3 regions of the [Bacillus] caldolyticus genome follow, and region 2 is predicted to be linked to each of the others. Evidence: a T-box and tRNA genes for the amino acid it is inferred to sense, from the RefSeq annotation. Region 2 holds a T-box; the other regions hold tRNA genes.
The links. A T-box is a leader RNA that pairs with one kind of tRNA and senses whether it is charged. The one in region 2 lies ahead of thrS (threonine--tRNA ligase), so its partner is inferred to be a tRNA-Thr.
Positions count from the first base shown of each region.

Region 1: it encodes a tRNA-Thr, which carries the amino acid that the T-box ahead of thrS (threonine--tRNA ligase) is inferred to sense. The anticodon was not compared.
Region 3: it encodes a tRNA-Thr, which carries the amino acid that the T-box ahead of thrS (threonine--tRNA ligase) is inferred to sense. The anticodon was not compared.

Region 1 covers NZ_CP025074.1:276,511-286,047, forward strand. The annotation lists rRNA gene rrf (5S ribosomal RNA) at 204-320, shown strand; tRNA gene CWI35_RS01440 (tRNA-Val) at 330-404, shown strand; tRNA gene CWI35_RS01445 (tRNA-Ala) at 409-480, shown strand; tRNA gene CWI35_RS01450 (tRNA-Leu) at 487-569, shown strand; tRNA gene CWI35_RS01455 (tRNA-Ser) at 587-679, shown strand; tRNA gene CWI35_RS01460 (tRNA-Thr) at 978-1,050, shown strand; tRNA gene CWI35_RS01465 (tRNA-Tyr) at 1,061-1,142, shown strand; tRNA gene CWI35_RS01470 (tRNA-Ile) at 1,161-1,234, shown strand; gene CWI35_RS01475 (MBL fold metallo-hydrolase) at 1,464-2,312, opposite strand; gene CWI35_RS01480 (phasin family protein) at 2,459-2,758, shown strand; gene CWI35_RS01485 (ABC1 kinase family protein) at 2,810-4,486, shown strand; gene CWI35_RS01490 (CBO0543 family protein) at 4,830-5,420, shown strand; gene CWI35_RS01495 (CoA-binding protein) at 6,177-6,596, shown strand; gene parE (DNA topoisomerase IV subunit B) at 6,757-8,694, shown strand; gene parC (DNA topoisomerase IV subunit A) at 8,754-9,537, shown strand, end outside.
Region 2 covers NZ_CP025074.1:2,821,869-2,831,405, reverse strand. The annotation lists gene CWI35_RS14695 (ISLre2-like element ISGsp3 family transposase) at 1-100, opposite strand, end outside; gene CWI35_RS14685 (HI0074 family nucleotidyltransferase substrate-binding subunit) at 348-1,091, opposite strand; gene sspI (small acid-soluble spore protein SspI) at 1,219-1,428, shown strand; gene CWI35_RS14675 (M42 family metallopeptidase) at 1,457-2,545, opposite strand; gene CWI35_RS14670 (dUTP diphosphatase) at 2,638-3,123, opposite strand; gene CWI35_RS14665 (DUF1294 domain-containing protein) at 3,542-3,793, opposite strand; gene rplT (50S ribosomal protein L20) at 3,851-4,210, opposite strand; gene rpmI (50S ribosomal protein L35) at 4,236-4,436, opposite strand; gene infC (translation initiation factor IF-3) at 4,450-4,971, opposite strand; ribosomal protein L20 leader region at 5,028-5,161, opposite strand; gene thrS (threonine--tRNA ligase) at 5,312-7,273, opposite strand; T-box leader at 7,333-7,563, opposite strand; gene ytxC (putative sporulation protein YtxC) at 7,609-8,484, opposite strand; gene CWI35_RS14635 (IS4 family transposase) at 8,698-9,537, shown strand, end outside.
Region 3 covers NZ_CP025074.1:1,860,370-1,869,906, reverse strand. The annotation lists gene pdaB (polysaccharide deacetylase family sporulation protein PdaB) at 1-712, opposite strand, end outside; rRNA gene CWI35_RS09675 (16S ribosomal RNA) at 1,386-2,943, shown strand; rRNA gene CWI35_RS09670 (23S ribosomal RNA) at 3,544-6,474, shown strand; rRNA gene rrf (5S ribosomal RNA) at 6,580-6,696, shown strand; tRNA gene CWI35_RS09660 (tRNA-Asn) at 6,853-6,927, shown strand; tRNA gene CWI35_RS09655 (tRNA-Thr) at 6,935-7,010, shown strand; tRNA gene CWI35_RS09650 (tRNA-Glu) at 7,021-7,092, shown strand; tRNA gene CWI35_RS09645 (tRNA-Gln) at 7,207-7,281, shown strand; tRNA gene CWI35_RS09640 (tRNA-Lys) at 7,448-7,523, shown strand; tRNA gene CWI35_RS09635 (tRNA-Gly) at 7,528-7,599, shown strand; tRNA gene CWI35_RS09630 (tRNA-Ala) at 7,606-7,678, shown strand; gene rocF (arginase) at 7,827-8,726, shown strand; gene sigW (RNA polymerase sigma factor SigW) at 8,927-9,490, shown strand; gene rsiW (anti-sigma-W factor RsiW) at 9,505-9,537, shown strand, end outside.

The DNA of each region.
Region 1 (9,537 bases), 910 kb from region 2:
ATACGCGTATAAAGAAGGGGATGACAAGAACTTTAGAGAAAGGGACAGTGAAGATCAAAAAAAATGAAAAAGAGGGTTGACTCTTTCATTTTTTTATAGTAAATTTTACATTGTCGTTCCGATTCTGAAGGAACTGAAATATAAAGATACAAAAAAACTTGACAAACTTTTGGATTGCTTTATAATAGAAATCGTCGCCATTGCCTAGTGGTGATAGCGGAGGGGAAACACCCGTTCCCATCCCGAACACGGAAGTTAAGCCCTCCAGCGCCGATGGTAGTTGGGGCCAGCGCCCCTGCAAGAGTAGGTCGTTGCTAGGCAAACAACGTGGAGTATTAGCTCAGCGGGAGAGCACCACGTTGACAGCGTGGGGGTCACTGGTTCGATCCCAGTATACTCCACCATCATGGGGCGTTAGTTCAGGGGGAGAACGCTTCGCTGGCAGCGAAGAGGTCAGGGGTTCAAATCCCCTACGCTCCATTGTATGCGGTCGTGGCGGAATGGCAGACGCGCTAGGTTGAGGGCCTAGTGGGGGCAACCCCGTGGAGGTTCAAGTCCTCTCGACCGCATCGCTCCAAACAGCTATGGAGGAGTACCCAAGTCTGGCTGAAGGGGTCGGTTTCGAAAACCGATAGGGGTGTCACAGCCCGCGGGGGTTCGAATCCCTCCTCCTCCGCCATAAATATTGACTTAGCTCAATTGGTAGAGACGAGCACCTGCTTCGTCGAGTCGGCTTCGAGTTGCCTCGACGCATCCTGCTTCCTCGAAACAGCTTGTAGAGGAAGAGGCACAGAGCACAACAATGAGCCACCTTCTTGCATTTATTTTATGCCGACTTAGCTCAATTGGTAGAGACGAGCATCTGCATCGTCGAATTTGCTTCGAGTTGTCCCGACGCACCCAGCTTCTTCGAATTGGCTGGTAGAGAAAGGGACACAACAAATGAACAATGAGCCACCTTCTTGCATTTATTTTATGCCGACTTAGCTCAATTGGTAGAGCAACTGAATCGTAATCAGTAGGTTGCGGGTTCGAGTCCTGCAGTCGGCATCACGATTACGGAGGGGTAGCGAAGTGGCTAAACGCGGCGGACTGTAAATCCGCTCCCTTTGGGTTCGGCGGTTCGAATCCGTCCCCCTCCATTTTTATTTCTTATAAGCGGGCCTATAGCTCAGCTGGTTAGAGCGCACGCCTGATAAGCGTGAGGTCGGTGGTTCAAGTCCACTTAGGCCCATCACTTATGATGGACGACAAGAATGATTCTTGTCGTCTTTTTTGCGTTGTCGCTAAAGGCATAATGTGCTCTACCATCTCCATGGAGAATCCTCTGACTTTCACATGTCAACGGAAGGGTGCCCCCGTTCAGACACCCTCCCTTGGTTTTTACTTGAAAGTGGTTTTAGCAGAGAAACTTCCGCTTCAAACAAAACTAGAAGCCGTTCACGGAACGATAGTCCGTTTGCCTAATGGACGTACTTCCCATAATCAGGGGTAGCGATACGGTCAAAATCACGGGCGAGTTTTGTCAACCCTTCACGCAGCTCTTTGCCGGCGACAGGAGCACCGTGTCCGGTGATGGCGACTGACGGAAAGAGTGCGGCTAACTTGCGCACCGACTCGCGGGCGGCGCGCCAATCGATGGTATAATAGCGCGGCGGGCCGCTGATTTCGATTTGTTGGGTCAACACTTTATACAGTGAATCTTGGCGGACGGTGACGAACGCGTCGCCGGCGATTAAAGCGGCGTCGCGCGGCCGAAATAACGAAATGTGGCCTGGCGTGTGCCCCGGTGTGTGGATCCAGCGAAATTCCGGCAAGTGCGGAACGGTGCCGTCCGCAGGGAGCGGCTGGACGCGGTTGCCTAATTGAATCGGCTCGTTCGGAAAAAACGGCGAGATTTTGGCGATGAAGCCGCCCTCGACGGAAGCGTCAGGTTCAGGATAGCTCGCCTTTCCAGTCAAATACGGCAGTTCAGCCGGATGGGCATACACCGGGACATTCCAATGCTTGACAAGCTCAACAATCGCTCCAACGTGGTCAAAATGGCCGTGGGTTAAAACAATGGCTTGCGGGCGGCTGCCCTCTCCAAACCGTTGTTCCACAACGGAAATAATGTCATCAGCCGATCCCGGCATGCCAGCGTCGACCAATACAAACGCGTGGTCGTCCGGGCGGCCGACAAGACAAATGTTCACGATTTGGATCGTATGGCAGTACAAATCGGGCAGCACGCTGACGCCGACACCGCTTGCCACAGACGTCGCGTGAATAAAATGATAGTCTTCTCCGTAATGCAATGGTTCGTCGGCCATCAAACCCCTCCTTTGAATCGTTGTCCAACGATAGCATGCCGCATCGACCTGTCTCCTATACAAAAGAGCTGCCGTCTAGCTCGACATGGATCGCCAAAGAATGGTACAATAAGGAAAACACAATGGCACAAGGAGGCTACAAACGAATGAGCATTTTGAAAAAAGGATTGGCATTCGGGCTGGGATTGGCGATTGCCAGCAAAGAACAAGTGGAAAAAATCATTGACGAGTTAGTCAAAAAAGGGGAATTGTCGCTTGACGAATCGAAGGAAGTGATCGATCAATGGAAACAGCAGACCGAAGCGCGGAAAACGGAAGTGCAGCGGCTTGTACGCGAGCAAATCAAGCAGGTGATCGATAAACTCGACTTGGCGACGAAAGAAGACGTGCGGCAGCTCGAGGAGCGAATCCGCCGTCTTGAAGAAAAGGAACAAAGCGGGCAGTAAACCGATGCGGCCTGTCCGCTCGCTTTTTGCCGCCTTAGGAGAGATGTCTCGATGATCGGAAAACGGATGCGCCATATCGGAAGGTATCACGAAATCGCCGCCTCCTTGCTTCGGCACGGATTCGGGATGATCGTCGATGAACTCGGCTTTTCGTCGTTTCTTTCGTTGCCGCCGCGATGGAAAGCGGAGCAAGGGAAAAAGGAAGGAAAAACGGTTGGGGAGCGGCTCCGCCTTGTGCTTGAGGAGCTCGGCCCGACGTTCGTGAAGCTCGGGCAAATTGCCAGCACACGGCCGGATTTGATTCCCGCTCCGATCATCAGTGAGCTCGAAAAGCTGCAAGACCAAGTTCCGCCGTTTCCGTTTGCCGATGTCCGCCGGATTGTCGAAGCGGAGTTTGGAAGTTCGCTGGAAACACTCTTTCGTTCATTTGAGGAAATGCCGCTCGCTGCCGCTTCGCTTGGACAAGTGCACCGGGCGGTTCTTCCTTCCGGACAGGCCGTGGCGGTGAAAGTGCAGCGCCCGCACATCGCTGCGCGGGTGGAGACGGATCTGGAAATTTTGCAAGATTTGGCCGTGCTGGCGGAACGCCGTCTCGATTGGGCGGCAACCTACCAATTGTCTGAGATTGTCGATGAACTGGCGCGTTCATTACGGCAGGAGCTGGATTATACAGTCGAGGCGCGCCATGCGGAACGGTTTGCACGGCAGTTTGCCGGCGATTCGTCGGTGTATGTCCCGAAGGTGTTTTGGGATTATACGACGAAAACAGTGCTCACGATGGAATATGTCGAAGGGATCAAACTCGGGGAGATCGAGCGGTTGAAAGCGAACGGCCACTCCTTAAAAACGATCGCCGAGCGTTTGGCTGAAGCAACCTTTCAACAAATGTTTGAGCATGGATTTTTTCATGGCGACCCTCATCCTGGCAATGTATTTGTTCTTGACGATGGAACGCTTTCCTTCATTGACTTTGGCTTGATGGGCCGCCTTCGACCTCATGTCAAACATCATCTTTCTTCACTCATCATCGCCTTAATGCGGCAAAACACGGATGGGGTGTTGGGTGCGATTTACGGTTTAGGAATTGTTCCTGACGGAGTCGATGAAGGAAAATTGCGCGATGATATTGACGAGTTGCGGGAGAAATACTACCGCGTCCCGCTCGGTGAGATCAGTCTTGGGGAAGCCGTCGAGGATTTGCTTTCGGTGGCATTTCGCCATGGCATTCGCATCCCAAGCGATTTGACGCTGTTAGGGAAAGCGCTGTTGACGGTCGAAGGGGTCGTGGAGATGCTCGATCCGCAGTTTCGCATCATGGATGTGGCCGAACCGTTTGGGAGAAAGCTAATGAAAGAGCGTCTTCGGCCTGACCGTGTAGCGGAAACGGCGTGGAAACGGATTTTCGACTACGGTGAATGGCTGCTTCGCTTGCCGGACAGCGTAAAGGAATGGACGAAAATGATGCGGCACGGCAAGCTTCGATTGGAAATCACGGCGCCTGATTTGGAAACGCTGCTAAAGAAGCTCGATCAGATTACGAACCGGCTGTCGTTTAGCATCGTTCTTCTTTCGCTGAGCATCGTCCTTGCCGGGCTGATGATCGCTTCCTCGCTCGGGCGGCCGTCGACGCTGCTGTGGAAGATTCCTGCTGTTGAAATCGGATTAGGCGCGTCCGCTTTTCTGTTCGGTTGGCTGCTTTACTCGATTTTTCGTTCGGGAAAATTTTAGCGTTTGTTGCGCAATGATTTCTTTTTTCGGAGATTCTTGAAAGTTTGATGCAGTCCGATCCATGAAAGGGGCTGACCCAAAAGGCGATATATAGTGTGACAGAGAAGCGGCTGGTGCTTATATATAGCGATGAGAGAGGGTGTCCCAGTCCTTTTGGGACACCCCCTTTTTTCATCAATAATAATAAATTTGCACGAAGCACGTTTGTTAAGCCATGCTAGACAGCTTGATGGGGTGGAAAGCCGGTGGGGGCGCCGGAATAAATTCCACACTTTGGATTATACTAACAGTGCTGTCTGAGACTGCGTTTAGGGAGTGGGAAATGGGTTAGGGAGGATCGATGATGACGGTTTCTCTTCCTGTTGTTTGGATGGTGGAACTGGCAGCGGTCATGTTGAGTATAGCGGGAAGTTTTTGGATCGCCAAACGGCATATACGGAGATATGCGGTTTTGTATGCATTCAGTGCGGTGACAGGCATCGTTCTTTGCCTTGCGTTTGTCTATGCAGGCTTTTACTCCTTCCCTGTTAAGCTCGTTCCTTATACACCGATTCCGCTCGTTGAAATGGCAACCGTCATTCCGTTTTTCGTTTTGTTTGGAGTCAAGTACAGTCCGGAAAGCTGGGCATGGAAGTTGCCGTTTTACTTTGCGATGGTGCAGTTGATTATGTTGTTCGAGTTGGTTGCTCTTGTATCGCCGCACCCTCTGATTGATTATAAGGAACAGTGGGATGTGTGGGATTCATACACCGCCTGGTGGCTGTATTTGCTTTTCTTTGAGTGGATGGGCGGAAAAATCGTCCCCCAAAAAGCGCGCTCCCCGCTTGCGGCTTCCTCTTTCCGCTACGGCCGGTGGGGATGGATGATCGTCCATGCGATTGCCATGACTACCGTTTTTTTAGCTGGGGTGTACGCCGGGTGGAACATAAAATAACTGGCAGCATGTTTATTGCAAAATTAAAGTGCAGAGATGTGCAAAATTTCTATGCAAATGGTTATGCAGAGGGGCTTTACATGGAGGGGTAGCCATGATAACCTGTTTGGGTTTGCCAAATCTGTTACAGCTGGCCGCTTGGCAAAAGAATCATGGCTGCAGAGGCTCCATGTCAAGCCCTTAATAGCGAGAATTCAGATTGAATTTTTATGCGGTATAAACGAATTTATATACTGCAATACTCTGCACTTTTTTCTTGCAAAAAACAGCAGCAGGCCATCCATGTTCGGACAGCCAGCAAACAGAATGTCTGGATGCGGACGAGAAAGCGGATCGATGCGTAGGCGATGAATATGATGTTCAAGTTTGCGTCTGTTGTGGCCGGCCTAGGGTGTGTGGGCGCTGTGCAAAAAAGATCGATGATTTTTTCCTTTTTCTATTGGCTGGGCAGGATTTTGATCTGGCTGGAGCGAAACTATATAGATGCAACGAAATCGTTTCACATATCCTTGACGGAAAAGTGGCTCATCCATTTTTGACTGTCGAAGGCAAGCCATAGGCTTGCCTCCGTCACGCTAAGGCGTGACGGAAGACCGAACAACGACTCGCTTAAAGACCCATTCATGGGTCTTTAAGCGGTGTTGTTCGGTCACTCGACAGTCGGATGAAATGATCGGTAAAAACGAAAAATGTTAAAGCTTTAAATTGCATCTATATAGTACAGCAAAAAGGAGAATAAAGGAGGGAGAGACCTCGATGTCCATTGTCAACCCAAGCCGGGAAGAAATCGGTGAAATTTTGCGCAAGGCGAAACGGATTGCCGTCGTTGGGTTGTCCAACAATCCGGAGCGCGAGTCGTATATGGTGGCGAAAGCGATGAAAGACGCTGGATACGAAATCATTCCGGTCAATCCGATGATCGATGAGTGGGAAGGCATTCCGGCGGTTGATCAACTAACCGATATCGAAGGCCATGTCGACATCGTCGATGTGTTCCGCCGCTCTGAGCATTTGCCCGAGCTGGCCCGCGAGTTTGTGCAAATCGATGCCGACGTGTTTTGGGCGCAGCTTGGCGTCGTCAATGAGGAGGCGTATCGCTTTTTGAAAGAAAAAGGCTACACGGTCATTATGGACCGCTGCATTAAAGTGGAACATGCGCTCACCAAGCGTGCTTAATCTTAATCCATGAAACGGCCATCTTGTTCGAGATGGTCCTTTCGTTTTTTTGTCGCACTTGTCCGAATTTGTCGGGGGATGTCAAAAGGCAATGGACAGTCGGGAAGTTTGTGGTACAATAGAAACAGGTGTTCTTGTTTTTGTAGGAAGGGGTGGCCTTGTGGCAAAGCATGCGACATACGAATATAACGAAGATGCCATTCAAGTGTTGGAAGGGCTCGAGGCAGTCAGGAAGCGGCCGGGGATGTACATTGGCAGCACCGACAGCCGCGGCTTGCATCATCTTGTCTATGAAATTGTTGACAATTCGGTCGATGAGGCGTTGGCTGGATACGGAAACTACATTTTCGTGCAAATACATAAAGACAACAGCATCACGGTTTTGGATGAGGGGCGCGGCATGCCGGTCGGGATGCATAAGCTCGGCAAGCCGACGCCGGAAGTCATTTTGACCGTGCTTCATGCCGGCGGCAAATTCGGCCAAGGCGGCTATAAAACGAGCGGCGGCCTGCACGGAGTCGGGGCGTCGGTTGTCAACGCCTTATCAGAATGGCTGGTCGTCACGATTCATCGCGACGGCTTCATTTACCGGCAGCGGTTTGAGCATGGAGGCAAACCGGTGACGACGCTAGAGAAAATCGGCACAACGAACAAAACCGGAACCATCATTCAATTTAAGCCGGACCCAACGATTTTCAGCACGACAGTCTTCGATTATGAAACATTGAGTGAACGGCTGCGCGAATCGGCGTTTTTGTTAAAAGGGCTGAAAATCGAACTCGTTGACGAACGGACCGGCATGCGCGAGGTGTTCCACTACGAAAACGGAATTGAAGCGTTTGTCGCCTATTTGAATGAGGAGAAAGATGTGCTCCACCCGGTCGTTTATTTTGCTGGCGAGCAAAACGGCATTGAAGTCGAGTTTGCGTTCCAGTTTCATGACGGTTATTCGGAAAACGTGCTGTCGTTTGTCAACAACGTGCGCACAAAAGACGGCGGCACGCATGAGGCGGGTGCGAAAACGGCGATGACGCGCGTTTTTAACGAATACGCCCGCCGTGTCGGTTTGCTCAAGGAAAAAGATAAAAATTTGGAAGGAACCGATATTCGCGAAGGGTTGTCCGCGGTCGTTTCGGTGCGCATCCCAGAGCACTTGCTGCAGTTTGAAGGGCAGACGAAAGGAAAGCTCGGAACGAGCGAAGCGCGTTCGGCCGTCGATGCGGTGGTGTCCGAGCAGCTGATGTACTTTCTGCAAGAAAACCCGGACGTAAGCGCGATGCTCATTAAGAAAGCGATCCGGGCCTATCAGGCGCGTGAAGCGGCCCGCAAAGCGCGCGAAGAGGCGAGAAGCGGCAAAAAGCGGAAAGGGAAAGAGGCGCTCTTAAGCGGCAAGCTGACGCCGGCGCAAGGGCGCAATCCGCAAAAAAATGAGCTCTATCTCGTTGAAGGCGATTCGGCGGGCGGTTCGGCGAAACAAGGGCGCGACCGTCGATTCCAGGCGGTGCTTCCGCTGCGCGGAAAAGTCATCAACACGGAAAAGGCGAAACTTGGCGATATTTTGAAAAACGAGGAAATCAATACGATCATCCACGCCATCGGCGGCGGCGTCGGGGCTGACTTTTCGCTCGATGATGTCAACTACGACAAAGTGATCATTATGACCGATGCCGACACGGACGGCGCCCATATTCAAGTGCTGCTTTTGACGTTTTTTTACCGCTACATGCGTCCGCTGATTGAAGCGGGAAAAGTGTACATCGCCTTGCCGCCGCTTTACAAAATCAGCAAAAAAAGCGGCAAAAACGAAATCGTCGAATATGCGTGGACGGACGAGCAGCTGAAAGAAATTACGAAAAAAATGGGCCGCGGCTATACGATTCAGCGCTATAAAGGGCTCGGCGAAATGAACGCCGATCAATTATGGGAAACGACGATGAACCCACAGACGCGTACGCTCATCCGCGTGCGCATTGAAGATGCGGCCCGCGCCGAACGGAGGGTGACGACGCTCATGGGCGACAAAGTCGAGCCGCGCCGCAAATGGATCGAAACGCACGTCGCCTTCGGGCTCGAAGAGGAACCGGGATGGATCGGCTGATGGCGGCGTGAAAAGGCGCCGCCTTTTTGGTGCTGATGTGTTAGGAAAGGAGAATGACGATGGCAGAACGATTGCTGGAAATGCCGTTAGAGGACGTGCTTGGCGACCGCTTTGGCCGCTACAGCAAATACATTATCCAAGACCGGGCGCTCCCAGATGCGCGCGACGGGTTGAAGCCCGTGCAGCGCCGTATTTTATATGCGATGTACATCGATGGCAACACGGCTGATAAACCGTTTCGCAAGGCGGCGAAAACGGTTGGAAACGTGATCGGCAACTTTCATCCGCACGGCGACTCATCGGTGTATGAAGCGATGGTGCGGATGAGCCAAGAGTGGAAGCTGCGCAACGTGCTGGTGGAGATGCACGGCAACAACGGCAGCATCGACGGCGACCCGCCGGCGGCGATGCGCTACACGGAAGCGCGCCTGTCGGCGATTGCCGCCGAATTGCTTCGCGATATTGACAAAGAAACTGTTCCGTTTGTGCCGAACTTTGACGATACGACCGATGAGCCGACCGTCCTGCCGGCGATGTTTCCGAATTTGTTGGTGAACGGCTCGACCGGGATTTCGGCCGGCTATGCGACCGACATTCCGCCGCATGCGCTTGGCGAGGTGATCGACGCCGTCTTGATGCGGATCGACCGGCCGGATTGCACTGTTGACGAGCTGATGACGGTTCTTCCTGGCCCCGATTTTCCGACCGGCGGCATCATCCAAGGGAAAGACGGCATCCGCAAGGCGTATGAGACCGGCCGCGGGAAAATCATCATCCGCGCCAAAGCCGCCATCGAGCAGGGAAAAGGCGGGAAAAAGCACATTGTCATCACGGAACTGCCGT
Region 2 (9,537 bases):
AAAGGGCCGCCAACAAGACAGCGAACACCTTTTGAAGAGTTCTGACTAATTGTTCCTCCAGCTCTTTTAATAAAGGCCATTCTGTGGTAAGATGTTTCATGGACTCTCTCCCTCCTGTTTTCGGTTGATGTTGACAATCACCATCATAGCAGGGAGAGAGTCCTTTTTGCATGACATTTGCTTTTTTCTACCGCGCTTCGCTTGGTGGCCCCGACGAGCGTCGCGAACAAAAGTTCGCAACCCTCGTCGGGGATCATTTCGGAATGTCACCCACAAATATTTTACTCACACACCAAAGCCAAGTTCCTTCACAAAGCCAGGCTCGTTCCGTTCCGCACGCCGGCCGCTCATGTCACTGAGTCAAGCTGTCGTTTCATTTCGTCAAGCAAACGGTCAAACAGCGGGATATAGTGGGTGCGAATGCGTTCATACATGTCCATGGCAGTTTCTTCATCATACGTATGGGACGTCCGGTTGCGGTCTTCGAGCATGCGAAGCCATGTCTCTCCGTCTTGAATCAACCCTTCCCGAAACGCCTCGCGAATCGTTTTCCTCGGACTCGTCACTTCAGCGTATCCCTGATGCTCCAAATAAAGTTTCATCCATTTCCATGCTAGTTCGTACGTGAATTCAAAGCGTTGAATGGTCGCATCAACAACAAGGTCATCCGTTTGAGCGTCTCTTGCGGCACTTTGCCGGAGTTTGGAGAGCGCCCGTTCGAAATCGTAAAATCGATCCATCAGCCGGCTCATGGTGACCATCACCTTCCCGTGCTCGTTCGTTTGAAAAATCGTCTTTCCTTCTTGGTCAATATTCATTTTTAGCTGTTCGTTGTGAATTTGATTGTAATCAACAACATCGATCGGATAAATGATCGGAAGTTCATCCAAGTCCGATTGCAGGAGGTACAGCGGGCCTCCCGGTTTTCGAAATTGGATCGCCAAATCGATATCCGATCCTTCCTTGTAATCGCCTCGTGCTCTTGAGCCGAACAAAATGACTTTTTCAATGACATCAGCATAACGGGAAAATAGATGGAGCAGTTGGCGAAATACCGTTCGTTCCAATCCATAGAGCGGTTTCTCGTCCATCGTCGCCATCACTCATTTCGGTCTAGTTTTTCCTCTATTATACCATATACGAGAGCCGCTCCATGTATAAATCCGCCGCCATTGGCAAACGATAACGGTGTACAATACGGCCAATGAGGTGAGACAAATGGATTTGAACTTGCGGAAAGCCATTATGCACAACGTCGCCAACAACTCGAAAGAACAGCTCGAGAATACAATCGAGGACGCGATCCAGCGTGGCGAGGAAAAATATTTGCCCGGCCTCGGCGTCCTCTTTGAAGCCATTTGGACGCACGCCAATGAACAGCAAAAAGACATGATGCTCACCACGCTCGAGCAGGCGGTTAAACAATGACGAACACCGGCCGAATTGGCCGGTGTTTTTATTCGTCAAACGTCAGTTGTTTCACTTTGTCGGCGTCAAGCCGTTTGATCACTTCGACAAGCAGCTTGACCGTGTTCTCGTAGTCGTCGCGATGCAAAATGGCGGCGTGCGAGTGGATGTAGCGCGTCGGGATGGCGATCGTGAGCGACGGAACGCCGCTGCCCGTTAAATGAATCGCTCCCGCATCCGTACCGCCGCCCGGCATGGCGTCAAAATGGTACGGAATGTTCAGCTCTTCCGCCACTTCGATGACGAATTCGCGCAAGCCGCGGTGCGACACCATCGTCGCGTCGTACAGGACGATGTGCGGGCCGGCGCCGAGTTTGCCCATCGCTTCTTTTTCCGACACGCCCGGTGTATCGCCGGCAATGCCGACATCCACCGCAAAGGCGATATCCGGCTGAATGAATTGGGCGGCCGTGCGCGCGCCGCGCAAGCCGACTTCTTCCTGCACCGTGCCGACGCCGTATACCGTGTTTGGATGGTCGACGCCTTTCAGCTGCTTGAGCACATCGATGGCGACCGCACAGCCGATCCGGTTGTCCCATGCTTTCGCGAGCAGCATTTTTTCATTGTTCAATACCGTAAATTCAAAATACGGCACGATCATATCGCCCGGGCGGACGCCCCACTCCATCGCTTCCTCGCGGCTTGTCGCGCCGATGTCGATGAACATATCTTTGATTTCCACCGGTTTTTTGCGCGCCTCCGGCGGCAGAATGTGCGGCGGCTTCGAACCGATGACGCCGGTGATGTCGCCTTTTTTCGTCACGATCGTCACGCGCTGGGCGAGCATTACTTGGCTCCACCATCCGCCAAGCGTTTGGAAGCGGATGAATCCTTTGTCGTCGATTTGCGTCACCATAAAGCCGACTTCATCCAAATGGCCGGCGATCATCACTTTCGGCCCGCCCGATTTCCCTTCTTTTTTGGCGATCAAGCTGCCGAGGCCATCCGTTGTCACTTCATCCGCATACGGAGCTATGTATGTCTTCATCACATCGCGCGCTTCCCGCTCATTGCCCGGGACGCCTTTCGCATCGGTCAGCGCTTTCAGCATCGTCAACGTTTCGTCCAACTTCGCCATCTTGGCACCCCTTTCCGGTTTTGTCCACTTTTTTATTATACTTGAAAAGGCTGACGATTGGCAAAATGAATCATTCGCCACCCGAAAAAAGATCAGTAGCGCTCGTTTTGCCGCTTGTGGTTCACTTCATTTTTCCGCCGATACGCCGCCTCGATGTCGTCGGAAGAAAAACCGAGCGCCACGCCAAGCCGCCAATACTCCGCAAACAGCGCATCATATTCCCCTCGCGCTCTCGTCTCCCCGAACCGCTCGGCGGCGCGAAAGATGGCCAAAAACTGCTCAACAAGCGGCCGCTCGACAGCCGGAAGCTCCCGGCTTTCATAAAACAGCCCGCAATCCAGCCCGAGCGACAGCAAAAAATGCAAACCGTCGACATATTCCTCCAGCACCCGTTCCGCCGGCGCCGACGGTTTCACGCTCCAAAATTTAAAACAGCGCGTCTCATTGGCCAGCTCCCCAAGTTCGACGAGAAACGCAAGCATTTTCCGATTGAACAAGTCCTCATGCATAAGGCCGTGCTCTGTTTCAATCCGCTCATCCAACATGCGCTGCATATCGTAAAGCAAAGGCCAATTCATCCTATTTCGCGCAGGAGACTCCCACTTCAATGACCAAAGGGAGTAAGTGGGAGAGGAATGCGCGTTCCCCCTTTCTTTTGTGTATGATATAATAAAGGCGTGGAGAAAACCGTTCAATAAAGGCACTCCAATAACTGCTACTCGATGTATGGAGTTGGTTACAGGAAACGTTGTAACCGTAAAACATCGAGCGTAGGTCCGTCTGTTGTGTGTGGAAGCCAAGTACTGCCAACAGACACACCGAGAGAATCGGTAACGATGCAGGCATGACCTGCGTCGTTGGGTAGTCGTCAACCTGCCCCCTGATGCAACCCCAAGTCAAGGAAGGAGGACGAAGTCCGTTTGCACTTCTGGGGAGTTGCAAGCCCCCACTTCAAGCGTTAGCTAAGTGGGAGTAGTTGACTCTCTCCTCCCCTTTCTACCTCATCCATCGCCAATAGAGAAACAGCTCCACCGCTGCCAACAGCGGCAAGCCATAGCCAAAAGCCCGATGGCGCGTTTTATGGCGAAACGTGTACATTCCAGCTGCCGCACCGATGGCCCCGCCCGCAAACGCCAGCAGCCAAAGCGTCCGCTCGGCGGTGCGAAAGCGGCGGCGCTTCGCCTTGTATTTGTCGACCCCCATCACGAAAAAAGCGAGAAGATTGATCGCTATCCCGTATTGTACCATATCGATCCCTTTCCTTGATAAGAAAATGGCCACCCTGATCAAGGATGGCCATCGTTGTTATTTATTCAAATTCGCTTTCGCCAAGTCGGCGAGTTGGGCGAACGCGGCTTGGTCGTTGACCGCCAAGTCGGCGAGCATTTTCCGGTTCACTTCCACGCCGGCCAGCTTCAAGCCGTGCATCAAACGGCTGTAGGACAAGCCATTTTGGCGAGCCGCTGCGTTGATGCGGACAATCCACAGTTTGCGGAAGTCGCGCTTCCGTTGACGGCGGTCGCGATACGCATACATGAGCGATTTCATCACTTGTTGGTTCGCGACTCTATATAATGCGTGTTTCGCGCCGAAATAGCCTTTTGCGAGTTTTAACACTTTTTTGCGACGTCTGCGCGTCACTGGTCCACCTTTTACGCGTGGCATAATCGTTCCCTCCTATAGTCGGTCGTTATTTCAAGTTGTCAAGCATTTGGCGGATGCGTTTGAAATCGCCAGGCGAGACAAGCGTCGCTTTGCGGAGATGACGCTTTTGTTTTTTCGTTTTATTGGCAAACAAGTGGCTCGTGTACGCGTGGCCGCGTTTTAATTTGCCGCTGGCCGTTTTTTTGAACCGTTTCGCCGAGCCGCGGTGAGTTTTCATTTTTGGCATCGCAGGTTCCTCCTTACTTGTTGTCGTTTTTCGGTGCGAGCACTAAAAACATGTTGCGCCCGTCCATTTTCGGCGCCGTTTCGACAACGGCAATGTCGGCGCACGCTTCCGAGAAGCGGTCAAGGACGCGCTGCCCAATTTCTTTATGGGTGATCGCCCGACCTTTAAAGCGGATCGTCGCCTTCACTTTATCGCCTTTTTCCAAAAACTTGCGCGCATTGCGCAGCTTCGTGTTGAAGTCATGCTCCTCGATCGTCGGGCTGAGGCGCACCTCTTTGACGTTGATCACTTTTTGTTTTTTGCGCGCTTCTTTCTCTTTCTTCTGCTGCTCGAAGCGGAATTTGCCGTAGTCCATGATGCGGCAAACGGGCGGTTTGGCGTTCGGCGCGACAAGCACAAGATCCAAGTTGCGTCTTGCCGCAATCTCAAGCGCCTCCTGCTTCGACTTGATGCCAAGCTGTTCGCCGTTTTGGTCGATCAAGCGCACTTCACGGGCACGAATTTGTTCGTTGATAATAAAATCTTTGCTAATAATGAGCCACCTCCAAGGTTTTTTCCGACTGGCTTGTTTGCCAGCAGAGCCCCACTTCCAGCCAAAAAAAAGCGCAGATGCACAAAGCACCCGCGCAGTACGTCCTTACACTCGCATTGACGAACCGTAACAACCTGCCAACAGCCGTCTTGGCGTCGGTCAGGTGAGAAGCGGGGTGCTTCTGCTTTTGTTACAAACAAGCAATCATTCCACTTTATACACTATACCACCTTGGCGATGGCATGTCAAGGAGCAGATCTTGATAAACACAACGAACTCCATTATAACGGATGTCCGCCCGATTGGCAAGAGAAAATTTGCAATGGTTCGTCTCATCGAGGTTTCAACCCGCCGATTGCGCGGATCGTGTCCGTTTTTCCCGCACATCGTCAGCGAGCAAGGCCATAAACTCGTCAAGCCCCATCGTCCGGCTTTCTTTTTCGCCATAGCGGCGGACGTTGACCGCTCGCTCAGACACTTCTTTATCGCCGACAACGAGCATGTACGGGATTTTTTGCATTTGCGCTTCGCGGATTTTATAGCCGATTTTTTCGTCGCGCTCGTCGACTTCGACGCGGAAGCCGCGTTCTTTCAACGTCCGCTGCACGTCATACGCGTAATCGAGGTGCGCCTCCGGCGACACGGGGATCACTTTGACTTGAACCGGGGCGAGCCATGTCGGAAACGCGCCTTTATACTCCTCGATGAGGAACGCGACAAACCGCTCCATCGTCGAGACGACGCCGCGATGGATGACGACCGGACGATGCGGCTTCCCATCCTCGCCAATGTACGTCAAATCAAAGCGCTCGGGCAACAGGAAGTCAAGCTGCACCGTCGAGAGCGTCTCGTCTTTGCCAAGCGCCGTGCGCACTTGCACATCGAGCTTCGGCCCGTAAAACGCCGCTTCCCCTTCCGCTTCGTAGTAGTCGAGGCCGAGCTCGTCCATGGCTTCCCGCAGCATGCGTTGGGCTTTTTCCCACATTTCATCGTCATCGTAATATTTTTCTTTGTCATGCGGATCGCGGTAAGACAAGCGGAACGAGTATTCCTCAATGCCGAAATCCTTATAGACTTCCAAAATCAAGTTGACGACGCGCTTGAACTCGTCTTTGATTTGGTCCGGGCGCACGAAAATGTGGGCGTCGTTGAGCGTCATGCCGCGGACGCGCTGCAGGCCGGTAAGCGCTCCAGACATTTCATAGCGGTGCATCGTGCCGAGCTCGGCGATGCGGATCGGCAGCTCGCGGTAGCTGTGCAGCTTGCTTTTGTAAATCATCATATGGTGCGGGCAGTTCATCGGACGAAGCACAAGTTCTTCGTTGTCCATCTCCATCGGCGGGAACATGTTTTCTTTGTAATGGTCCCAATGGCCCGATGTCTTGTACAGCTCGACGCTGCCGAGCACCGGTGTGTAGACATGATCGTATCCGAGCGCCACTTCTTTGTCGACGATGTACCGTTCGATAATGCGGCGGATCGTCGCTCCTTTCGGCAGCCATAGCGGCAAGCCTTGTCCGACTTGTTGCGATGTCGTAAACAGCTCAAGCTCTTTGCCTAATTTGCGGTGATCGCGCTCTTTCGCTTCTTCAAGCAGGCGCAAATAACGATCCAAGTCTTCCTTTTTGAAAAAGGCCGTGCCGTAGATGCGCTGCAGCATTTTGTTGTTGCTGTCGCCGCGCCAGTAGGCCCCCGAGATGCTGAGCAGCTTGAACTCTTTGATTTTTCCAGTCGACGGCACGTGCACGCCGCGGCAAAGGTCGAAAAACTCGCCTTGCTCATAAATCGAAATCGGCTCGCCTTCCGGAATATCGGCGATCAACTCGAGCTTCAACTCATCGCCGATTTCTTCATACAGCCGGATGGCTTCTTCGCGGCTCACTTCTTTGCGGACGATGTCCAAATTTTCTTTGACAATCTTGCGCATTTCCGCTTCGATTTTCGGGAGGTCGTCTGGCGTCAGCTTATGCTCCATGTCGATATCATAGTAAAAGCCGTTTTCAATGACCGGACCGACGCCGAGCTTGACGTTGCCATACAGCCGCTTGATCGCCTGCGCCATTAAGTGGGCGGTGCTATGGCGCAAAATGTCAAGCGCCTCCGGCATGTCTTGGGTAATGATGACAAGCTCGCCATCTTCGTGAAGCGGCGTGCGCAAATCAACGAACCGGCCGTTCAGTTTGCCGGCGATCGCTTTTTTCTTCAGCCCCGGGCTGATCGAGGCAGCGATGTCTTCCGTCGTCGTCCCCTTCGGAAACTCCTTTTCCGCCCCATCTGGGAACGTGATGCGAATGACGTCTGGCATTGGCAATCACTCCTTTGTCATGATGATGAAAATGGAAAAATAAAAAAACTCCTCCCTCCTAAAGGGACGAGTTTTCATCGTGGTTCCACCCTTCTTCCCATGGCAACGCCTCGCCATGCCATGGCTCAACAAGAATAACGGTCGTCCACCGGCGGCAACTACTGGGCGTTGCGTTCGCTGCCGCAGCTCTGAGGGGGTAAGCGCATTTTTCGTGTTAGGAAGGTTCCAGCCGCTGCCTTCCCTCTCTGGAAACCGTAAAAATGCGCCCATGTCCTCGTCATCGCTTGTATTCATCCATATTCATGACGTCATTATAGCGAAAACAGCAGGAAAAATCAAGCTTCTCCCCCATTTCCAGCGTTGGCGGCAAACAAGCGGGAAAAATCGGCGCGGCGGCAGACGATCAGCCGTTCTTGAAACACGTTTTGCAGTGTCTGCACCATGCCGTCATCCGGATGATCGGTGTACAGCTCAATTTCCGCCGGAGCGAGCGAGACAAGCGGAGCGAGCACCGATGCATCAATATACATCGGCTGGCTGAAGACGAGATGGCGGTCGATCAACTGTCTCACTTCCGCCGCCGACAGCTCCCGCCGCTCGCTGTCGTAAAATACGAAGTGCGGCGGATCGTGCACCAAATACAGGCGCGGCCATTGCGGCGTCCGGCCAGCCAGGCAGTCGCGCAGCATTTGCACAAAATTTTGATACTCCTGCTCCAGCTTGTATTCATCAATCGCCAGCTCGACATAATGTTGGAGGCGCTCCATATACGGCTTTAACCGGAACGTAACGAACGAAGAAAACGAAAATGACAAGCCGTCGCGCAAAAAGGAGGCAAAAGCGTCGCGCAACATCACGGTGCGCGAGGCGGCAAACGCCGCGCTTTTCCGGTAATCGCGCCGCTCGCCGTCCAAAAATGAATGAGCGAGGGCCAAAATTTGCTGCTGTTCTTCGACGTCGCGGAAATAAAAAACATTGGCAATGATGGATAGCAGCAGCCGGTCTTCCATCACCTCCTGCATAAACGCCGTCATCGCTGGGATGATATGCTCCTCAAGCACACGCTTCTCCTCGCCCTGTATGTAAACCGCCACGGTTTTGTTCCCGTCATAAGCGGCATGAAACAGCGGACCGTCATCCGGTTGCCGGTGATCTAGCAGCCCAACCAATTTTTCCGCCTCGCTTGCCTCGTCAAAATGGATTTCGATCACCCGCTGTCCCCCCTTTAGCCCGAAAGGCATGCTTGGTTTATATATATGGGGACAACGGGCTGTTTAGACTAAAAAACCACAAAGCTTAGCGGCGTTCATTGTTCGAGGAGAGGGTGCCCCCATAGCCATCAAGTTAAGAAAACAGGAATAAATATATGCCTGATTTGACCATCCTTTTGAAGACCTCATAATGTCTTAGAAAGGGTGGTTTTTTTGAAGACGTCCTTATCTCTCCGAGAAGAATGGCATTGTTTTTTAGACGGATTAAGAAGCGTGTTATCGTGCGAAGAACTTGAACATATGGCCCGAGATCATCAATTTATTCAACGAAAGGGGAAATTACGCGCCCATGATTTTGTGGCACTTTGCACATTTCTCCAGGAAGGAGGCGGTCAAAAATCATTGGTGCAGCTTTGCAGTGCTCTAGCTCTCAAGCAAAACACCTTTCTGAGTGCGGAAGGGCTCAATCAACGGTTTAATGAAAAAGCGGTGAGTTTCCTCAAAGCGGTGTTTGAAAAACTGCTCATTCATCAGACTCAGGAAGCCCGTCACTTATGTCAAAGACATTCGCTGTTTCGCCGGATTCGCATTCTCGATTCCACGTCGTTTCAACTGCCTCCTGAAATCCGGGGGATTTACGAGGGATGTACGGGGCCTGGGGTGAAAATTCAGCTAGAATATGAATGGCTAGAAGGGAAGTTTCTCCATGCGGATGTCGAAGATGCCCGTCATCACGACGCCGCCTACGGAGCGTCCCTTCTATCGACCATCCAAGAGGGAGACCTTTGTTTGAAAGACTTAGGCTATTTTTCGCTTGAGGGATTGCAAGCCATTCATGACGCCGGAGCCTTTTATATTTCCCGGCTCAAACACAATGTAGGGATTTACCAAAAAGAAGGAGACCGATTTCGAAAATGGGAACCAGAGGATTTCCTTGCGGTGTTACAACCCGGAGAAACCATGGAACTGGAACATGCGTATGTCAGTGGAAAGAAAGTTCATCAACCGCGGCTCATTGTGTATCGGCTGACCGAAGAACAGGAGCGACAGAAG
Region 3 (9,537 bases), 960 kb from region 2:
CGGAGAGGTTGACGTTTTTGTAGCCGTTTTCTTTCATGGAAGCGATAATTTTCGGCAGCGCTTTGGCTGTCTGTTTTGCCGAATCAGATGCGTGAAGGAGCACGATATCGCCCGGTTCCAGGTCCCTCGTGACGTTCTCAACAATTTGGTCTGTCCCAGGGTTGAGCCAGTCTTTCGAGTCAATGCTCCAATGGACGACAGTGTAGCCGAGGGACTGAGCAACTTTTAACACATTTTTGTTGAAGTTCCCCCCAGGGGGGCGCAGCAGCTCAACCTGTTTAATTCCCAACATGTCAAACACTTTTTTCGCCATGATTAAATCTTGACGGATTTTGGCGTTCTCAAGTTCCGTATAGTTGACAAAGTTATATCCCATACTGCCAATCTCATGCCCCTCCTCTTTGATCCGCTTCACTACGGCTGGATGGCGTTCGGCCCATGAGGCGGATAAAAAAAAGGTCGCGTTTTGAATCCCGTGCTGCTTCAAGACATCCAAAATTTTGTCTGCATTCTCATCTCCCCAGCTGATATCGAACGTCAACGCCACCTCATTGCGGGCGTTGTCCACTTTATATACCGCCTTCGGCCCAGAAGGAAGCGAAAAAACTGGACGGTTCATTTCATAAGCGTACAAGACGACGGCGGTGAAAAAGGCGGAGCAGATAATAATGAGAGCTTTTTTCAGCGTCCGTCCGTTCAACGCGTAAAACATGACATCGGCCCCCTTTTTTGCATTGTAAAATCGTTGTCCTAATAACATCTTATGCGGACAGCCATGGCGGTTATGAAACTTATTTGCCAGTCCTCTTACCGTCGAAGAGATGGAGGAAGCCTAAAGGAACGGTCTGGCGTCGGTTCCTGAAATTCCCCTAAAAAAGATATTGCATTTTTGATTGGTAAGTGGTATATTAAAAATCGTCGCTAATCGGACAGAGTGTTCGATAGCGGTGAGTGACGAAAAGCAACGGAAAAGATCTTGACAAGAAAAAAGAGGCATGTTAGTATAAAAGAGCTGTTTGCAAGAGGAAGATTCAACTATTCTTCAGTTCAAGACTGCAAATCAGCAGAGAAGTTGTTTCAATGCAGCAACTTTGCGCCTGTGTCTTCTAGTGAATTCGGGGGAATTGGGTTCCTCGGCGCAAGACTGCAACGAAGCAAGTTCAAGAAGAGGTCTCGTTCCTTGAAAACTGAACGAAACGAAGCGCGAAAGAAAAGCTGAGGCCCGCGGGTCGCCGCGATGGGCAAATGTTCTTCGCCTGCAGGGATTTACAATCCCGAAGGCGAAGGTGATTTGACCCCGAGCGGCGGCGGGCCGAAGCTGGACAATACGAAAAGCGGAGGCCGCTTTGGCCGAAGTTGGACAATGCGAAAAGCCAATCAACTTTCTTTTGGAGAGTTTGATCCTGGCTCAGGACGAACGCTGGCGGCGTGCCTAATACATGCAAGTCGAGCGGACCAAATCGGAGCTTGCTCTGGTTTGGTCAGCGGCGGACGGGTGAGTAACACGTGGGCAACCTGCCCGCAAGACCGGGATAACTCCGGGAAACCGGAGCTAATACCGGATAACACCGAAGACCGCATGGTCTTTGGTTGAAAGGCGGCCTTTGGCTGTCACTTGCGGATGGGCCCGCGGCGCATTAGCTAGTTGGTGAGGTAACGGCTCACCAAGGCGACGATGCGTAGCCGGCCTGAGAGGGTGACCGGCCACACTGGGACTGAGACACGGCCCAGACTCCTACGGGAGGCAGCAGTAGGGAATCTTCCGCAATGGGCGAAAGCCTGACGGAGCGACGCCGCGTGAGCGAAGAAGGCCTTCGGGTCGTAAAGCTCTGTTGTGAGGGACGAAGGAGCGCCGTTCGAAGAGGGCGGCGCGGTGACGGTACCTCACGAGGAAGCCCCGGCTAACTACGTGCCAGCAGCCGCGGTAATACGTAGGGGGCGAGCGTTGTCCGGAATTATTGGGCGTAAAGCGCGCGCAGGCGGTTCCTTAAGTCTGATGTGAAAGCCCACGGCTCAACCGTGGAGGGTCATTGGAAACTGGGGGACTTGAGTGCAGGAGAGGAGAGCGGAATTCCACGTGTAGCGGTGAAATGCGTAGAGATGTGGAGGAACACCAGTGGCGAAGGCGGCTCTCTGGCCTGCAACTGACGCTGAGGCGCGAAAGCGTGGGGAGCAAACAGGATTAGATACCCTGGTAGTCCACGCCGTAAACGATGAGTGCTAAGTGTTAGAGGGGTCACACCCTTTAGTGCTGCAGCTAACGCGATAAGCACTCCGCCTGGGGAGTACGGCCGCAAGGCTGAAACTCAAAGGAATTGACGGGGGCCCGCACAAGCGGTGGAGCATGTGGTTTAATTCGAAGCAACGCGAAGAACCTTACCAGGTCTTGACATCCCCTGACAACCCAAGAGATTGGGCGTTCCCCCTTCGGGGGGACAGGGTGACAGGTGGTGCATGGTTGTCGTCAGCTCGTGTCGTGAGATGTTGGGTTAAGTCCCGCAACGAGCGCAACCCTCGCCTCTAGTTGCCAGCACGAAGGTGGGCACTCTAGAGGGACTGCCGGCGACAAGTCGGAGGAAGGTGGGGATGACGTCAAATCATCATGCCCCTTATGACCTGGGCTACACACGTGCTACAATGGGCGGTACAAAGGGCTGCGAACCCGCGAGGGGGAGCGAATCCCAAAAAGCCGCTCTCAGTTCGGATTGCAGGCTGCAACTCGCCTGCATGAAGCCGGAATCGCTAGTAATCGCGGATCAGCATGCCGCGGTGAATACGTTCCCGGGCCTTGTACACACCGCCCGTCACACCACGAGAGCTTGCAACACCCGAAGTCGGTGCGGTAACCCTTACGGGAGCCAGCCGCCGAAGGTGGGGCAAGTGATTGGGGTGAAGTCGTAACAAGGTAGCCGTACCGGAAGGTGCGGCTGGATCACCTCCTTTCTAAGGACGAAGAAAAGCAGAAGCGCCGCGTTTGGCTCTCGAAGCCAAATGTTCTTCACCCGCAGGGGTGCTTGCACCCCGAGGGGGAAGGTTATTTGGCAGAAGAGAGCCAGGCGCTGGAGCTAGACATCAGTCGTTATTCAAAGCAAAACGCGCTTCTGTTTCGTTCAGTTTTGAAGGAATGAGAAATTCCTTCAGTTGCTTTGCGTCTGCGTCTACAAGTGAATTCAGAGAAGCTGGATTCCTCGACGCAAAGCTGCAAGGAAGCTGTTTCAACGTAGTTGCTTTGCGTCTGTGCCTGCGTCTGCTAGCAGGTTCAGGGAAGCAAGATTCCTCGGCACAAGACTGCAGAGAAGTGAATTCAAGAAATAGTCTCGTTTGCGTCTGCGTCTACAAGCGGATTCGGAGAAGCCGAATTCCTCGACGCAAACCAGCGAAGAAGCGAATTCAAAGGAGCTACTTTGCGCCTTCGTCTTCCAGCAGGTTCAAGGAAGATGGATTCCTCGGCACAAGACTGCAGAGAAGCAAATTCAAGAAGCAGTCTCGTTCCTTGAAAACTAGATAACCGATAAAGCAAAGGAAGAAGCCGAGAGCGCAATAGGTTAAGCTGGAAAGGGCGCACGGTGGATGCCTTGGCACTAGGAGCCGATGAAGGACGGGGCAAACGCCGAAACGCTTCGGGGAGCTGTAAGCAAGCGTTGATCCGGAGATGTCCGAATGGGGGAACCCACTGTCCGTAATGGGGCAGTATCCATGCCTGAATCCATAGGGCATGGAGGGCACACCCGGGGAACTGAAACATCTTAGTACCCGGAGGAGAAGAAAGCAACCGCGATTCCCTGAGTAGCGGCGAGCGAAACGGGAACAGCCCAAACCAAGAGGCATGTCCTCTTGGGGTTGTAGGACCGCTCACGATGGGAGTGAGAAAGGGACGGGGTAGACGAACCGGTCTGGAACGGCCGGCCAGAGAAGGTGAGAGCCCTGTAGTCGAAACTTCGTTCCCTCCCGAGCGGATCCTGAGTACGGCGGGACACGAGGAATCCCGTCGGAAGCAGGGAGGACCATCTCCCAAGGCTAAATACTCCCTAGTGACCGATAGTGCACCAGTACCGTGAGGGAAAGGTGAAAAGCACCCCGGGAGGGGAGTGAAAGAGAACCTGAAACCGTGTGCCTACAAGTAGTCAGAGCCCGTTGATGGGTGATGGCGTGCCTTTTGTAGAATGAACCGGCGAGTGACGATGGCGTGCGAGGTTAAGCCGAAGAGGCGGAGCCGCAGCGAAAGCGAGTCTGAACAGGGCGTGTGAGTACGTCGTCGTCGACCCGAAACCAGGTGATCTACCCATGTCCAGGGTGAAGGCCGGGTAACACCGGCTGGAGGCCCGAACCCACGCACGTTGAAAAGTGCGGGGATGAGGTGTGGGTAGGGGTGAAATGCCAATCGAACTTGGAGATAGCTGGTTCTCCCCGAAATAGCTTTAGGGCTAGCCTCGGGTTTAAGAGTCTTGGAGGTAGAGCACTGATTGGGCTAGGGGCCCCAAACGGGTTACCGAACCCAGTCAAACTCCGAATGCCAACGACTTATGCCCGGGAGTCAGACTGCGAGTGATAAGATCCGTGGTCGAGAGGGGAACAGCCCAGACCGCCAGCTAAGGCCCCGAAGTGCACGTTCAGTGGAAAAGGATGTGGAGTTGCCGAGACAACCAGGATGTTGGCTTAGAAGCAGCCACCATTTAAAGAGTGCGTAATAGCTCACTGGTCGAGTGACTCTGCGCCGAAAATGTACCGGGGCTAAACGTGCCGCCGAAGCTGCGGGATGACCGTTGGTCATCGGTAGGGGAGCGTTCTAAGGGCAGAGAAGCCAGACCGGAAGGACTGGTGGAGCGCTTAGAAGTGAGAATGCCGGTATGAGTAGCGAAAACAGAGGTGAGAATCCTCTGCGCCGAAAGCCTAAGGGTTCCTGAGGAAGGTTCGTCCGCTCAGGGTTAGTCGGGACCTAAGCCGAGGCCGAAAGGCGTAGGTGATGGACAACAGGTTGAGATTCCTGTACCACCTTCTTCCCGTTTGAGCGATGGGGGGGACGCAGGAGGATAGGGCGAGCAGGCGGCTGGAAGAGCCTGTCCAAGCCGTGAGGCTGATCCGCAGGCAAATCCGCGGATCATAAGGCCAAGCGGTGACGGCGACGGATTGATCCGGAAGTCCCCGATTTCACACTGCCAAGAAAAGCCTCTAGCGAGGGAAGAGGTGCCCGTACCGCAAACCGACACAGGTAGGCGAGGAGAGAATCCTAAGGCGCGCGGGAGAACTCTCGTTAAGGAACTCGGCAAAATGACCCCGTAACTTCGGGAGAAGGGGTGCTCTTTGGGGTGAAGAGCCCTGAAGAGCCGCAGTGAAAAGGCCCAAGCGACTGTTTATCAAAAACACAGGTCTCTGCGAAGCCGAAAGGCGACGTATAGGGGCTGACACCTGCCCGGTGCTGGAAGGTTAAGGGGAGCGCTTAGCGGAAGCGAAGGTGCGAACCGAAGCCCCAGTAAACGGCGGCCGTAACTATAACGGTCCTAAGGTAGCGAAATTCCTTGTCGGGTAAGTTCCGACCCGCACGAAAGGTGTAACGACTTGGGCGCTGTCTCAACGAGAGACCCGGTGAAATTATACTACCTGTGAAGATGCAGGTTACCCGCGACAGGACGGAAAGACCCCGTGGAGCTTTACTGCAGCCTGATATGGAATTTTGGTATCGCTTGTACAGGATAGGTGGGAGCCTGGGAAGCCGGAGCGCCAGCTTCGGTGGAGGCGGCGGTGGGATACCACCCTGGCGGTATTGAAATTCTAACCCGCACCCCTTAGCGGGGTGGGAGACAGTGTCAGGTGGGCAGTTTGACTGGGGCGGTCGCCTCCCAAAAGGTAACGGAGGCGCCCAAAGGTTCCCTCAGAATGGTTGGAAATCATTCGGAGAGTGCAAAGGCACAAGGGAGCTTGACTGCGAGACGGACAGGTCGAGCAGGGACGAAAGTCGGGCTTAGTGATCCGGTGGTTCCGCATGGAAGGGCCATCGCTCAACGGATAAAAGCTACCCCGGGGATAACAGGCTGATCTCCCCCAAGAGTCCACATCGACGGGGAGGTTTGGCACCTCGATGTCGGCTCATCGCATCCTGGGGCTGTAGTCGGTCCCAAGGGTTGGGCTGTTCGCCCATTAAAGCGGTACGCGAGCTGGGTTCAGAACGTCGTGAGACAGTTCGGTCCCTATCCGTCGCGGGCGGAGGAAATTTGAGAGGAGCTGTCCTTAGTACGAGAGGACCGGGATGGACGCACCGCTGGTGTACCAGTTGTCCCGCCAGGGGCACCGCTGGGTAGCTATGTGCGGACGGGATAAGCGCTGAAAGCATCTAAGCGTGAAGCCCCCCTCAAGATGAGATTTCCCACCGCGCAAAGCGGGTAAGATCCCTCGAAGATGACGAGGTCGATAGGTCCGAGGTGGAAGCGTGGCGACACGTGGAGCTGACGGATACTAATCGATCGAGGGCTTGACCTATGAGCGGCTTCTTCCAACGGTTATCTAGTTTTGAGGGAATGAACATCCTGTTGACAAATCCAACAGGATGGATATAATAATTACTGTCCAAGATGATCATCATTGCCTAGTGGCTATGGCGGAGGGGAAACACCCGTTCCCATCCCGAACACGGAAGTTAAGCCCTCCAGCGCCGATGGTAGTTGGGGCCAGCGCCCCTGCAAGAGTAGGTCGCTGCTAGGCAATGTTTCATTATTCTGCAATAGTTCAGCGACGAGCTTCACATCTTCGAATTCGCTACGAGTTGCCTCGACGCATCTCGCTTCCTTGAATTAGCTGGCAGAGGAAGAGGCAACGAGCACATTGGGAAGATGTGCATGACATATAGTTATTCATCATTCCGCAATAGCTCAGCGGTAGAGCAACCGGCTGTTAACCGGTAGGTCGTAGGTTCGAATCCTACTTGCGGAGCCATTTTTACGCTTCCATAGCTCAGTAGGTAGAGCACTTCCATGGTAAGGAAGAGGTCACCGGTTCGAGCCCGGTTGGAAGCTCCATTTATTTTCCGGCCCGTTGGTCAAGTGGTTAAGACACCGCCCTTTCACGGCGGTAACACGGGTTCGAATCCCGTACGGGTCACTCCATTTCGGCCAGTCGTCCTTTCAAGGATGATTGGCCGAAATGAAAAGTGTATACTTCCCTGATTGCTGAGATATAATAGCAATTGAATACAGCGTTTTTTTCTCATCGCGTTGGGCTATAGCCAAGCGGTAAGGCAACGGACTTTGACTCCGTGATGCGCTGGTTCGAATCCAGCTAGCCCAGCCATTATTTTTTTGTACATAAAAATGGTCATGAGCCATTAGCTCAGCAACGAGCGCTGCATCTTCGGATTTGCTTCGAGTTGCCTCGACGCACTAGGCATCTGTGAAACAGCTGGGAGAGGAAGAGGCAGGTAGAGTGAAACGAAGCTGTAGAGTGTTATCCTAACCATGAGCCATTAGCTCAGTAGGTAGAGCATCTGACTTTTAATCAGAGGGTCGGAGGTTCGAGTCCTCCATGGCTCACCATAGCGCGGAAGTAGTTCAGTGGTAGAACACCACCTTGCCAAGGTGGGGGTCGCGGGTTCGAGTCCCGTCTTCCGCTTGGGGCGGGGCCTTAGCTCAGCTGGGAGAGCGCCTGCTTTGCACGCAGGAGGTCATCGGTTCGATCCCGATAGGCTCCATCAAGAGCAGACTGCTTGACAACCAAAAGCAGCCTGCTCTTTTTTGTTATATCGGTATAAATATTCAAAATTTTGTCAAGTTGAGTCATCCCCTTTCTTTCCTCTACAATAAAGACGTAACAGGAACCGGAAAGGAGTGGGAGACAGCATGAAGCCAATTTCAATTATCGGGGTTCCGATGGATTTAGGGCAGACACGCCGCGGCGTTGATATGGGGCCGAGCGCAATGCGTTATGCAGGCGTCATCGAACGTCTGGAACGTCTTCATTACGATATTGAAGATTTGGGAGATATTCCGATTGGAAAAGCAGAGCGGTTGCACGAGCAAGGAGATTCACGGTTGCGCAATTTGAAAGCGGTTGCGGAGGCGAATGAGAAACTCGCGGCGGCGGTTGACCAAGTCGTTCAGCGGGGGCGCTTCCCACTTGTGCTGGGCGGCGACCATAGCATCGCCATTGGCACGCTCGCCGGGGTGGCGAAACATTATGAGCGGCTTGGAGTGATCTGGTATGACGCGCATGGCGACGTCAACACCGCGGAAACGTCGCCGTCTGGAAACATTCATGGCATGCCGCTGGCGGCGAGCCTCGGGTTTGGCCATCCGGCGCTGACGCAAATCGGCGGATACAGCCCCAAAATCAAGCCGGAACATGTCGTGTTGATCGGCGTCCGTTCCCTTGATGAAGGGGAGAAGAAGTTTATTCGCGAAAAAGGAATCAAAATTTACACGATGCATGAGGTTGATCGGCTCGGAATGACAAGGGTGATGGAAGAAACGATCGCCTATTTAAAAGAACGAACGGATGGCGTTCATTTGTCGCTTGACTTGGATGGCCTTGACCCAAGCGACGCACCGGGAGTCGGAACGCCTGTCATTGGAGGATTGACATACCGCGAAAGCCATTTGGCGATGGAGATGCTGGCCGAGGCACAAATCATCACTTCAGCGGAATTTGTCGAAGTGAACCCGATCTTGGATGAGCGGAACAAAACAGCATCAGTGGCTGTAGCGCTGATGGGGTCGTTGTTTGGTGAAAAACTCATGTAATGCATGTGGGCAAAGAGGGTTGGTTGCGGGATTCACGGATATGATGATGATTTGTTCCCGCTGTTTGTGAAAGAGGGGCTGCCATTTGTTTGGAGTCCCCTCTTTTTCCGTTGTATGATACAATAAATATGTTGCATGAAACTTTTCTTGATCGAGCGCCGTAATATACAGTAAGCCGTGAGGCGGGGGTATTGTATTTTATGGATCTATTTATTAAAAAGAGAATTAAGGCGATCCAAAAAGGGGATCAAAACGCATACGCGGATCTTGTCGATTTGTATAAGGACAAGATTTACCGTCTTTGCTATCGAATGCTTGGCAATCGGCATGAGGCGGAAGATGCGGCGCAGGAGGCGTTCATCCGCGCCTACATCCATATTGATACGTACAATCCAGAAATGAAGTTTTCCACTTGGCTGTACCGGATCGCGACGAACTTGACGATCGATAAATTGCGGAAACGGAAGCCGGACGTGTATTTAGATGAAGAGGTCGGAGGCACGGACGGGTTGACGATGCAGGCTCAGCTTCCTTCCCGCGAAGCATCCCCGGAGGAGGCAGTGGAAAGCCTGGAGCTGCAAGAGACGGTGCAGCGAGCGATTGAGCAGTTGCCAGAAAAGTATCGAAGCGTGATCGTGTTGAAATATATGGAAGATTTGTCGTTGCAAGAAATCAGCGAGATTTTAGGGTTGCCGGTCGGCACGGTGAAAACGCGGCTGCATCGCGGCCGTGAAGCGTTGCGCAGGCAATTGGGTCATTTATAAGAGGGTGGGAGACTATGGAATGTCCGAAAGAAATCGTGTTGCTCATG